DNA from 2 places in the Asaia sp. VD9 genome. Region 2 is predicted to be linked to the other one. Evidence: predicted binding sites of a transcription regulator. Region 2 holds the regulator's gene; the other holds the start of a gene.
What was found. The regulator HrcA, encoded in region 2, represses chaperone genes, less so after heat shock. The targets are predictions, from matches to a motif close to GTTNGCACTCNCNNNNNGNGAGTGCNAAC.
Positions count from the first base shown of each region.

Region 1 (6,610 bases), on a different contig from region 2:
CCCCGTCCCGGCCCAGATCGTAATGGGTCGAGATGGGGGTGAGGGTGGATAGTCCCCTTGCCAGGGCGGTGGCGAGAATGGGCGCAACCTGACCAGGCAGGGAGTCGGGGCCGCCGCCAACGATGAGACGGGGGGTATCTGCCAGAGCAGGGCGGGCTTCGGCGCTGATGTCATCTTCCCAGGCGCGGGCAGGGAGGATGGTCGCCACTGTGGTCGCGGCGATGGTGGAGAGAAGACTGCGGCGGCTCAGCATTCTTTTTGCCGCCAGAGACATCATCTTGCTGTGCACGTCGTTCCCTTCACCGCCAGATCGGCTGGCTTGCCGCGATAAGCCAGACGATTGCGGCCAAATCGTGTCCCGTTCGTCAGGGCCACTTCACCTCTGGAGGCATGCTCATGAGAATGGCCTCGGTATTGCCACCGGTTTTCAGTCCGAAAACCGTGCCACGGTCATGTATCAGATTGAACTCCACATAGCGACCACGACGAATCAGTTGCGCGTCGCGCTCTTCATCGGTCCAGGGACGCATCATGCGCGAGCGTACTGCACGGGGATAGGCTTCAAAGAAGGCGAGGCCCACATCCTTGGTGAAGGCAAAATCCTGATCGACATTCCCGCTGTCGAAATGGTCATAGAAGATGCCACCCAGGCCGCGGGGCTCGTTGCGATGATGCAGATAGAAATACTCGTCGCACCATGCCTTGAAGCGTTCGTAATAGGCCGGGTCATGGCGCGCGCAGGCATCGCGGAAGGTCTGATGGAAATCCGCCGCGTCCGCTTTGGCTTCCTCGCTGTCCGGAAAGATGGGTGTGATGTCGCCGCCACCGCCAAACCAGCCATTGCTGGTAATGATCATACGGGTGTTGAAATGCGCGGCGCTGACATGGGGGTTACAGGGATGTGCGACCAGCGAGATCCCGGTCGCAAAAAAGCGCGGATCCTCATTGGCGCCAGGCATATTCTTGCGGAATTCGGGAGAGAATTCTCCCCAGACGGTCGAGACATTGACGCCGACCTTCTCGAACACGCGCCCACGCATGACGGACATGACGCCGCTGCCATGCAGGTTGCCGCTCGGGTCGTCATGGCGGTTCCATGCCGTACGCACGAAACGTCCCGCCTCGGTCCGGTCACGCAGCACGGGAGAGTGTCGGGAGACAGCCTCGTCCTCGATCGCCTCGTATGAAGCGCAGATCTTGTCGCGCAACGCTTCGAACCAGTGACGCGCTGCCTCCTTGAAGGAATCATGGGGGACATGGTCACGGATGAGGGTGCCGAATGTTTTCGGATCCAAAGTCGCGCTCATCACAAGCTCCGCTTTCTGTTTCAGCTGGTCTTGCGCCAGCCTGAATGGGCAAGCCTATAGCAAAACGGGGCTTTTGAAACCATGACGGGGGAGATGAAAACACTGACAGGTTGCGAAACGCCCCATTCTGGTGTTCCTGAAGCCCTGCAAAGCGGTCAGACCGGAAAGGTGAAACCTGATGACTGAAGATGTGACCATCGAACCCGTGATCGGCCTTATCGGCGGCTCGGGCCTGTATGACATTGACGGACTGGAAGAGAAGGAATGGCGTCGTGTCGAGACGCCCTGGGGCGAGCCCTCGGACGACCTGCTTTTCGGGCGCCTGAATGGTGTGCGTTGTGTATTCCTGCCACGCCACGGCCGCGGTCATCCCATTCCTCCCTCGGAGCTCAATTTCCGCGCCAATATCGACGCACTCAAGCGCTCAGGTGTGACGGATATTGTCTCGCTCTCGGCGGTCGGGTCGTTGCGTGAGGATCTGCCGCCCGGCGTCTTCCTGCTGGTCGACCAGTTCATCGACCGCTCATTTGCGCGCGAGAAGAGCTTCTTCGGACGGGGCTGTGTGGCCCATGTGGGCATGGCCGATCCGGTATCGGCACGCATGGGGGACGTGATCGCGGAGCAGGCCGGAAAGATCGGCGTGGAACTGGTCCGCGGCGGCACGTATCTTGTGATGGAAGGGCCGCAATTCTCGACCCGCGCCGAGAGCGAGCTTTATCGCCAGTGGGGCTGTTCGGTCATCGGCATGACCAATATGCCCGAGGCCAAACTCGCTCGCGAGGCCGAGATGTGCTACGCGAGCATCGCCATGGTGACCGATTATGATTGCTGGCATGACGACCATGATTCCGTGACGGTGGATGCCGTCGTGGCGGTCATGACCCAGAACGCGGCCAAGGCGAAGGCCCTCGTCAAGGCGATTATTCCGGAACTCGGTCGCACGCGTGGGCTGTGCCCCTCTGGGGCCGAGCGCGCGCTCGACCACGCGATCATCACGGCACCCAATGCACGCGATCCGCAGATGCTCGCCAAGCTCGATGCCGTGGCGGGGCGCGTTCTGCGCTGAAGCGCCTTTGGGAAAGGGGCCGAAAACGGCCCTTTTCCCGGTGCTCCGGTGGCCGGAGTGTGAGCTTGCTCAGGACCGATTCTGTTTCTCGGGAAAGTGGTCGCGATCGCCTTGATCGGTCTGGCGCTCGGGAAACTCCCCAAGGTTCTCCTGAATTTCGGCATTTTCGACCTGCACATCGGCAAGCGCCGGGTCAGGAAGGCTGCTTACCGGAATTTCGCCCGTATGGGGATGCTCCTCCATGCCGATGATTTCCGAGGCGTTTTCGAGATAGGCTTCCGGGCCGCATCCCGGCTTGCCATCGGCTTCCCAGAGTTCGCGCGACTTGGCGGTGATGCGCGCATCGCGCTCCGGGCTGTCAATCAGGGGATTGGTGCTGTCTGTGCTGGGCATGACGCGGCTTTCAGAAAATCAGAGATGAGTGGAGAAGAACGCGATGCTGCGCTCATGGGCGAGATCGCGGGCGTTACGATTGAAACTTGGACGATCATTGCAGCCGAACCCGTGACCGGCCTCGTCATAAACGAAGATTTCGACCTCCGGGCGGTTCTCGCGGATCGTGTTGATATCGGTATGGGGGATATGATCGTCCTCGCCACCGAAATGGAGCTGCACGGGGCAATGCGGCTTTTCGTGACTGACTGAGGCAATACCACCCCCATACCATGCGCAGGCAGCAGAGAAGAGGCGCGTGCGTGTTGCTGCCTCCCAGGCCACAAGTCCGCCCCAGCAGAAGCCGAGGATTCCAACCTTCGCATGGCCATGATGACTGAGCGCATGGGCGCTGGCCGTGACATCCGATAGAAGTCCATCCGGGCTGATCCGTTCACGCAGGGCGAGGCCCTCGCTCATGCCATTCTGGTCATAAGGCAGTACGGCGTCACGCCTGGCGCGATCGAACAGGGCCGGAGCGATCACGTGATAGCCGTGACGATCAGCGAGTTCATCGCAGACGGCGCGTATATGATCGGTCAGGCCGAAGATTTCCTGGACCACGACGAGGGCGCGCGGCGCACTGGCCTCACCGGCCTCGTAGGCGCTAAAATGGTGGGTATCCGAGGCGGTCAGGGATATCAGGTGTCCCACGGAACGACCCTCCTTCATTCTTGTTCATTGCGTCGGGAGATCAACGATCACCATGGCAGAAATCATCAATCTGCGTCGTGTGCGCAAACGTGTGGCGCGTGAGAAGGATGCGGCCCTTGCGGAGGAAAACCGGATCCTTCACGGTCGGACCCGGGCCGAAAGGCTGAAAACCGAGCTTGAGCGCGGGATCAGGGCACGCGAACTTGATGGCGCCAAGCTGGAGGACGCAGCCTTCGCCGTGCCTGCTGGCGCGAATAATGAAGGCTCGATGAAAAATGACGGAGATGACAGGAACGACCCTTGACGATAGGGCAGGGCTCTCTTACCTGTTTGGCACTCTCGTATCGGGAGTGCTAACGCGCTGCGGCTGAGCGGGCGCGCAAACCGGCGGCGTTGCTTTTGAGCAAGGACGCCGCCTTAGAGAAAAGTGGAGCGATCCATAATGACAAATTTTCGGCCTTTGCATGACCGTGTCGTCGTTCGCCGCCTTGAGGGCGAGCAGAAGACGGCCGGTGGTATCATCATTCCGGACACCGCCAAGGAAAAGCCGATGGAAGGCGAAGTCGTCTCCGTTGGTTCGGGCGCCCGTAATGAGCAGGGTCAGCTCGTGGCACTGGACGTCAAGGCTGGCGACCGTGTGCTGTTCGGCAAGTGGTCCGGCACCGAGGTGAAGATCAACGGCGAAGAGCTGCTGATCATGAAGGAAAGCGACATCATGGGTGTGATCGGCTGATTTCCAGCCTCCCCATCTTCGCACACTGAACCTCTACTGGAGAAAAGATAATGGCTGCCAAAGACGTAAGATTCGGCGCTGATGCCCGCCAGCGTATGCTGCGTGGCGTGGATATCCTGGCTGACGCCGTGAAGGTCACGCTCGGCCCTAAGGGTCGCAACGTTGTTCTGGACAAGAGCTTCGGCGCACCGCGCATCACCAAGGACGGCGTTTCCGTCGCCAAGGAAATCGAACTGGCCGACAAGTTCGAGAACATGGGCGCCCAGATGGTGCGCGAAGTGGCCTCGAAGACCAACGACATCGCTGGTGACGGCACGACCACCGCAACCGTTCTGGCCCAGGCCATCATCCGTGAGGGCGCCAAGGCTGTTGCCGCTGGCATGAACCCGATGGACCTGAAGCGCGGCATCGACAAGGCTGTTGCAGCCGTCGTTGAAGAGCTGAAGGCGAACACCCGCAAGATCACGACCCCTGCCGAAACGGCGCAGGTCGGCACGATCTCGGCCAATGGCGAGCATGAAATCGGCGAGATGATCTCGCAGGCCATGCAGAAGGTTGGTTCCGAAGGCGTGATCACGGTTGAGGAAGCCAAGGGCCTGCACACCGAACTCGACGTCGTCGAGGGCATGCAGTTCGACCGCGGCTACATCTCGCCGTATTTCGTGACGAACGCCGAAAAGATGATGGCGGATCTGGATAACCCCTATATCCTGATCCACGAAAAGAAGCTGTCCTCGCTTCAGCCGATGCTGCCGCTGCTCGAGAGCGTTGTGCAGTCCGGCCGTCCGCTCATGATCATCGCAGAAGACGTCGATGGCGAGGCTCTGGCCACGCTGGTCGTCAACAAGCTGCGCGGTGGCCTCAAGATTGCTGCCGTCAAGGCTCCCGGCTTCGGTGACCGTCGCAAGGCCATGCTGGAAGACATCGCTATCCTGACGGGTGGCCAGGTCATCAGCGAAGATATCGGCATCAAGCTCGAGACGGTTACGCTCGACATGCTCGGTCGCGCCAAGAAGGTGCATATCGAGAAGGAAAACACCACGATCGTTGAAGGCGCCGGTAACACGGACGACATCAAGGGCCGTTGTGCACAGATCCGCGCGCAGATCGAGGAAACCACCTCGGACTACGACCGCGAGAAGCTGCAGGAACGTCTGGCCAAGCTGGCTGGTGGCGTTGCCGTCATCCGCGTCGGTGGCAGCACCGAAGTCGAGGTGAAGGAGCGCAAGGATCGCGTTGATGACGCGCTGCATGCAACCCGTGCCGCCGTTGAAGAAGGCATCGTTCCGGGTGGTGGCACGGCTCTTGCCCGCGCTTCCGTTGCCCTGAAGGATCTGGCTTTCCAGAACGACGACCAGCGCGTCGGTGCGGACATCATCCGCAAGGCCCTGCAGGCTCCGCTGCGTCAGATCGCGTTCAATGCTGGTGAAGATGGCGCTGTCATCGCTGGCAAGGTGCTCGAGATCGACAACTACACGCACGGCTTCGACGCACAGAACGCCGAGTACAAAGATCTGGTGGCCGCTGGCATCATCGATCCGACCAAGGTTGTCCGCACGGCTCTTCAGGACGCAGCTTCGGTTGCCGGCCTGCTGATCACGACGGAAGCCATGGTTGCCGAGAAGCCCGAGAAGAAGGCCGCTCCGGCCGGTGGTCCGGGTGGCATGGGTGGCATGGGCGATATGGATTTCTGATCCAGCGCCTTTCCATCAAGGTTATGAAAGAGCCGCCCTGTCGAAAGACAGGGCGGTTTTTTTATGTGATGCGTCCAGGTTCTATGTCTTTGGCGGGTGCGCGCGGGAGGGGGCGTCGATAAAATGCGGCTGCGTTTATGAAAGCTTTTGTTGAAGCAATAAGCGCAGGAATGCCCGTATGTACGAATCTCGCAACTCCTGGCTCGGAGGATATGAGGAACGGACATGGGAGGCGGATTGTTTAAGGACCCCCATGCTGGCCTTGAAGGGCGAACGGAATGCGGACCGGCTATGGTCGTTCCGGAATCGGTTTGTCTCTTACCTTGTCGGGCCAGGTCGCAGGTGAACGAGCGGGCGTGATACCTCAGGAACCGTTCGCCATCTCGGCGCGGCCTTTAGCTTTCCCTATGCGCAGGTGATGGGGCGAGAAGCGCACGCCGGCCGCAATCGCGGTGTCTGAAGCCGTTTTCCGTTCCCAAATCCGGTGCCACGCTTTGGAGAGAGCACCGGATCGGCAAGAGGACTTTGTCAGGAGCAGGGCGTGACGCTCGCCAGGAAATGAGGCTTCTATTTCTGAACGGACTCCATCGAGCCGATGAAGGGGAGGGGGGCGCCTGCGCTCAGATAGGTCGGCATGGTACCCGACCAGCGATCGAGCGCTTTTTGCTGCAACAGGGCCGGTGTCAGGGATTGCGAGACGAGACTGTTCGCCTTGGCCTGCGCC
Region 1 covers NZ_JBBCQM010000001.1:170,917-177,526, reverse strand. Annotated here, with positions in the region: gene WFJ47_RS00820 (hypothetical protein) at 1-253, opposite strand, end outside; gene hemF (oxygen-dependent coproporphyrinogen oxidase) at 366-1,307, opposite strand; gene WFJ47_RS00810 (S-methyl-5'-thioadenosine phosphorylase) at 1,486-2,373, shown strand; gene WFJ47_RS00805 (hypothetical protein) at 2,443-2,766, opposite strand; gene WFJ47_RS00800 (dienelactone hydrolase family protein) at 2,785-3,459, opposite strand; gene WFJ47_RS00795 (DUF4169 family protein) at 3,512-3,763, shown strand; gene groES (co-chaperone GroES) at 3,902-4,192, shown strand; gene groL (chaperonin GroEL) at 4,243-5,886, shown strand; gene WFJ47_RS00780 (prohibitin family protein) at 6,454-6,610, opposite strand, start outside.
Region 1: a site for HrcA is predicted at 3,789-3,817, ahead of groES (co-chaperone GroES). Genes of this name have one in related genera too.

Region 2 (6,610 bases):
CAACGCCCTCAAGTGCAGCGCGCTGCGCGTCGAACAGACGTGCCGTGCCGGTTTTGGCGAGTGCCATGAGGGCATTGAACTCAGCCTCGGAGAAGGGGGCGTCTTCGGCCGTGCCCTGAATCTCGACGATGCCGCCTTCACTGGTCAGGACGAAATTCGTATCGGCCTGGGCAGAGCTGTCTTCGATATAATCGAGATCGAGCACGGCGCCGGCTTCGGTCAGCCCGCAAGAGACGGCGGCCACCTGAGCACGCAGAGGCGAACGCTTGAGCACACCCGCCTTCACCTGCTTGTCCAGCGCAATGGCCAGAGCCACCCAGGCACCGGTAATGGCAGCACAACGCGTGCCGCCATCGGCGTTCAGCACGTCGCAATCGAGCGTGATGGTCATTTCACCCAAAGCGCGCAGATCGACACAGGCGCGCAGGGCACGGCCAATAAGGCGCTGAATTTCCTGCGTGCGGCCCGATTGCTTGCCTTTTGCAGCCTCGCGGTTGCCACGCGTGTGGGTGGCGCGCGGCAGCATGCCGTATTCCGCGGTGATCCAGCCTTGGCCCTGCCCACGCAGGAAGGGCGGCACGCGATTTTCGATGGAGGCCGCGCAGAGCACCTCCGTACCGCCCACGCGGATCAGAACCGAGCCCTCGGCATGGCGGGCGAAGCCCGGCTCGATCGAGACAGGACGGTTTTCATCGGCCTTGCGGCCTGAAGGGCGGGGGCTGGACATCGGATTTTTCCTCACTCAGTGGCGCAGGCGCGCATGCTCGGTGCAGCCTTAGCGCGTCAGACCCGGATTGACAAAGCCGACGGCCCTGGGCGCGTCTCTGCTCAGCCTAGGATTTCCACGACATCGCCCAGCCCGATCGACCCGCTCCGGCCGATCACGGCATTCTCCCCGAACATCACACCACCAGGGCGGAAGCGAAACCCGGTCAGTGTCTTGAGCGGCTCTCTCGGTACGGGGATCACGCCGGTTTCCTGATCGATGGTCGTCACGATGCAGCGGCTGCACGGCTTGACGAGTTCCAGCTCGACCGCTCCGATACGCAGCCGGGTCCAGTCATCTTCCCCCCAGGGCGTTTCGCTCTCGATCACGATATTGGGCCGAAAGCGTTCCATCGGAACAGGCTCCCCAAGTCGCGTATTCAGATCGTCCAGCGAGGCCGTATTGGTGACGAGCAGGGGAAAGCCATCGGCAAAACTCACACTGCCGAAATCCGTCGGTCGGGCTCGGTCCGGCTCAGCCATATGCACCAGACGGCACGGGGTATCGAGCTGCGCACTCAGCCAGTCTGCCGCCTCATCTCCGGCATCACGTGCCGCAATGGCGTGATCCTTCCAGACGCTGACAGTGCGCGCGTGGGCGTCGGGGGCAGGGGGCGCTACGCTGAGGGTAAGGCCAGGGTCCTGTGCCGCGCTCAGGGTCAGGATCTCGCCATCGAGCCGCGTCAGGATCAGCGCCATCGCCGGAAACTGACGCTGCGTCATGAACCGCCCGTCGGGTGTGATGACCAGCCAGCGCCTGTCCCCTCTGGGGCCCCAGGGGTCGAGATCCATCCGCTCGACATCGATCCGATGCAGGCTTTTGACAGGATGAATATATAAGGCTGCAATACGGGTCACGGTCACGACTCCAGATCCGGAATTTGAGGCAGGCAGACCATGGCCTTTCTCGTCGGGCGGGTCACGCGAAAGGGCAGGGCATGATCGATCTCTCCAACCTGCCGGGCGGCATGGATGCGCGGTCAGCCAACGTGCTGCGCGAGATTGTCGAACAGTATATGGAAACGGGTGATCCTGTCGCCAGCAAGACCCTGGCCCAACGCCTTACACCTTCTCTTTCCCCGGCGACCATACGCAATGTGATGGCAGAGCTGACCCAGGCAGGGCTCTTGTTCAGCCCGCATGTTTCGGCAGGGCGCCTCCCGACCGAGAAGGGGGTAAGGCTGTTTGTCGATGGCCTCCTGCAATTCGGCGCGCTGGACGAAACGGAAAGGGCCCAGATTGCGGGGCGTCTCGCATTGAGGGGGCGCTCGATGCAGGAGACCCTTGCCGAGGCCTCAACCATGCTGTCAGGTCTCTCGGCAGCCGCCGGTCTGGTGCTGGCACCAAAGGGTGATGGTGCGCTCAAGCATATTGAATTCGTGGCCCTTGGGCCGGGCAAGGCGCTGGTCATTCTGGTGGCGGCCGATGGCCAGGTCGAGAATCGGGTGATCGAAACGCCGCCTGGATTACCGCCTTCGGCTCTGGTCGAGGCTGGGAATTACCTGAATTCCCTTTTGGGCGATGTGACGCTCACGGCGCTACGACAACGTGTGTCGGAGCATCTGCAGCAGAATCGCTCCGATCTCGATGCGCTTGCCACGAGTGTGATCGAGAGCGGTCTGGCCATGTGGGACGAGCAGCATGGCACGCTCTATCTGCGCGGTCAGGGCAACCTCCTGACCGATATCACCGAGATCGAAAAACTCACCACGATACAAATGCTGTTCGAGCGTCTCGAGGCGCAGGAAACGATGTTGCGTTTGCTGCAACTCGCGCAGGAATCCGATGGTGTGCGGATCTATATCGGGGCGGAAAGCGGTTTTTTCGGCATGTCGGGCGTGTCGATGGTGGTGGCTCCGGCGCGTAACGAACAGAATCGTATTGTCGGTGCGATCGGGGTGATCGGGCCGACGCGCCTCAATTACGGGCGTATCGTACCCGTCGTGGATTACACGGCGCGCGTGATCGGACGCTTGCTGAGCTGATTTCGGATGCTCCGGTCCAGAAAAGGGGTCTCCTGACGACGGGCTCTGCCATCAGGGGCGCCATACGGGTCATAGCTTCAGCGCGAATGCCGATCCCGTGCGTAAGAGCTGGATGAGCAAGGTCCTGCCCCGCGATTCACAGGCGGTGGATGGATAGGGAGAAGAGGGCCGTAGATCGACGAGCAACTGAACTCCGTCTGCCGCTCTCCTCAGAGAGGTGAGGGTGGGTTGACATGTTTTTTAAGAATCGCTCGCAATTTATCTATTGAGAATTATTCTCATATGCTGTTAGGGTCGTGCCGTTCTGGAGTGGAATGGCTGATGATCGTCTGTTCGTGTAACGCCCTGACCAATCATGATATCGCCGACGCCGTTCGTCGGGGCGCCTCACGACCCAAGGAGGTTTATGCCTCCAAGGGCTGCAAGGCGCAGTGCGGCAATTGCGTACCGGGCGTCGTGTGCGCTTTGCGCAGCCTCATTCGTGAACGCAAGGAGGCCGCAATGGCCTTCGCCCCTGTTGACCAGGGTGCGGGTAGTGTCGCCTACGCCTGAATGGGGGCGGACCTAAAAGAAAACCCGCCAGCCTCTCGGCTGACGGGTTCTCCATCTCATCTTCGCAGTCTGGATCCTCGAGGGACACAGCTGACCCAGCGTTGAGTGCCGGAACGCTTACTCTGCCGTCTGTTCGGGGGCCGGCGAGGAGTTCAGCGTGATGTAGCGCTGGATACCGACCTGCTTGATCAGGTCGAACTGGCGATCAATGAAGTCCTCATGCTCTTCCTCATTGGCGAGGATGCGGATCAGCAGATCACGCGACACGTAGTCACGCACGCTTTCGCAATAAGCGATGCCTTCGCGCAGATCAGCCAGAGCCTTCTCTTCAAGCTTGAGATCGCAGGCCAGGATTTCCTCGACGCTCTCGCCGATCAGGATCTGGTTCAGGCGCTGCACGTTCGGCAGGCCGCCCAGATACAGGATGCGCTCGATCAGCCAGTCGGCATGACGCATCTCTTCGATGGACTCGTCATATTCCTTCTTGCCGAGCTTGGTCACGCCCCAGTGGTTCAGCGTGCGCGCATGCAGGAAGTACTGGTTGATGGCGGTCAGTTCGTTCGTCAGCTGAATGTTCAGATGCTCGACGACTTTCGGGTCCTTCAGCATGGAATGCTCCTTTCTCTGTCCTGTGGCGATGGGGCAGCACAAGGCTGTCCCTGACAGGCTGTGTGCAGTCCTTCAAGCATGGAAAAGATATCAGTGCAACAGAAATAACGTTGATGATAATAAAAGTATCGGTGTTGAGAATGACTCTCTTTATTTATACAGAATCAATAAACGAAGTTGATTTTCAGTCGCAACAACATCCCATATTCTGACTCTGCCTCTCAAACGCAAAACGCCCCGCACGAGGCGGGGCGTTTTGTGGGGCACATTCGAGGCGCGCCCGTTAGTGGGCCCGACAGGGCAGGCTCATATCAAGAGGAGGGCGGAAAGATCAGTAGCGCTTGCGCGAAGAGCCCTTGCCGTTGCCGACATTGCCGCCCTTGCGGAAGGACGGACGATCCCCGCCCCGGTCACCACCACGCTCCCCACGGTCACCACCGCGCTCGCCGCGATCCCCGCCACGCTCGCCACCGCGATCTCCACGGAAGCCACCCTTGCCACGGGGCGCAAAGCCCCCTTCACGCGGGCGGCGCGGTCCACGCGGCGGAGCGGACGGGCCGGTCGGTGCCGAAGCGGGTTCGATCTTTGCTTCGTCAGCATCCGCACCTGCCACGCAGGACCGGAAACGCTCGGCGCTATCGGGAGCGATTTCGAACAGGGTGTGCTCCACATCGATATGGATCGCCCCGATCTCGCTCTTGGTCACGCCGCCCAGACGGCAGATCAGAGGCACGAGCCATTTCGGGTCGGCACGTTCGTTACGTCCGATGGCGAGGCTGAACCACTCACCCCCGAGACGGTCCACGCGGCCGGTGAATTCACGCGGAGCGCGATCGTCACGGGTGCCACGCGCCGAGGCATCAACGCTGACAGGGCGAATGGACTCGACGCTTGGCAGACGACTCTTGTAGAGGCGGACCAGAGCGGTCGCGAGCTGATGAGCGTCATGGACATCGGCAAGCTGCGACGCCAGCGCGTCTTCATTCGCCTGTGAGGGCGCGAAGAGCGTCTCGTCTTCCATAAGGCGCTTCGCATCCTGCTCCAGAATCGCGTCGGCCGAGGGAACGCTCTCCCACTCGGCATTGCTGATCTTGGCGTAGGAGAGCAGACGCTCTGCCTTGCGACGCTGATTGACCGGCACCATCACCACGCAGGTGCCCTTGCGTCCGGCGCGGCCCGTACGGCCCGAACGGTGCAGCAGGGTTGCGGCCTCGCTTGGCATATTGGCGTGGATGACCAGAGAAAGAGCCGGAATATCGATGCCGCGAGCGGCTACGTCGGTCGCAACGCATACGCGGGCAACTCCCGAACGCAGGGCCTCGATGGCGCGCGAGCGTTCGTTCTGACCCATCTCGCCCGAAATTGCGACCGAGGCAAAGCCGCGCTCGACCAGGGCTGCCTGCACCTGCGCGACCATGGCGCGCGTGTTGCAGAACAGCATGGCCGTGGGGCTCTCGTAGTAACGCAGTACGTTCACGATCCCGCGGCCGATATCATTGGGCGACGTCAGCACACATTTATAAGTGATGTCGTCATGCTGTTTGCTGGTTGATACCGTGTTGATCCGCTCAGCGTTCTTTTGAAAACGACGCGCCAGATTGGCGATTTCCTTGGCGATGGTCGCCGAGAAAAGCAGCGTGCGACGCTCTTCGGGAGCGGCGTCCAGAAGCTGCTCCAGCTCTTCGCGGAAGCCAAGATCGAGCATCTCGTCGGCTTCGTCGAGAACCACGACGCGCAGATCCGACAGGTTCAGGGCGCCGCGCGACAGATGATCGCACAGACGGCCCGGTGTCCCCACCACGATATGCGCACCGTTGGACAGGTTGCGTGCTTCGCGGCGCGCATCCGTACCACCGATGCAGCTCACGATACGCGCGCCCGTCTCGGCATAAAGCCACTGCAATTCGCTCTGCACCTGAAGCGCGAGTTCACGCGTCGGGGCGATCACCAGAGCCAGAGGGCTGTTCGCGGGGGGGAGGCGCTCACTACCCTCGGGAATGAGGGTCGGGGCGAAGGCAAGACCAAAAGCAACCGTCTTGCCCGATCCCGTCTGCGCTGAAACGAGCAGATCGCGTGTCTCCAGCCCCGGCTGCAACACAGCTTCCTGCACGGCGGTCGGTGTTTCATATCCGCGTGCCGCCAGAGCGCGACTGAGAGACGGGACGGTATCGGGAAAGGGCATGCGGTTCGGACTCGATCAGGACTATGCGAAGGGGGAACGCCGTAACAGGAATGCGCTGTCCGAGCGTGGCTCGCGGCGTAAGGAAGGCGGTCAATAAAGAATATGCGAGCCGAAATCTAGGATTAAACGGCAGAGATGCCGAAAAGGCTTCTCTCCTGGATGTGACTCGTGTCTGCCCCAATATATGGGATTGTCGACATGATTTGAAGCGATCACGGCCATGCCTTGCCTAAATTTCGGGTAAGACGCGGGGCATGATTGCAGCTTATCTTGCCCGACAGAACGCGGCGCTCGCGCGTTGGCGGGGGCGTCCCCGGCCTTTTTCGTGGCTCTTCGCCCCAAGCATGAATGCGGTCGAGTTTGCCTTGCGCAACACCATCGCATCGCTCGTCGCCCTCGGTATTGCTTTCTGGATGGAACTGGGCGAGCCGCAATGGGCGGCCATGACCGTCTGGATCACCGCCCAGGGCTCACGCGGGGAAAGTCTGTCCAAGGGACGGTGGCGCCTCGTCGGAAC
Region 2 covers NZ_JBBCQM010000004.1:217,179-223,788, reverse strand. Annotated here, with positions in the region: gene rph (ribonuclease PH) at 1-727, opposite strand, end outside; gene WFJ47_RS07325 (MOSC domain-containing protein) at 829-1,623, opposite strand; gene hrcA (heat-inducible transcriptional repressor HrcA) at 1,704-2,750, shown strand; gene WFJ47_RS07315 ((2Fe-2S)-binding protein) at 3,072-3,302, shown strand; gene bfr (bacterioferritin) at 3,420-3,911, opposite strand; gene WFJ47_RS07305 (DEAD/DEAH box helicase) at 4,243-6,093, opposite strand; gene WFJ47_RS07300 (FUSC family protein) at 6,348-6,610, shown strand, end outside.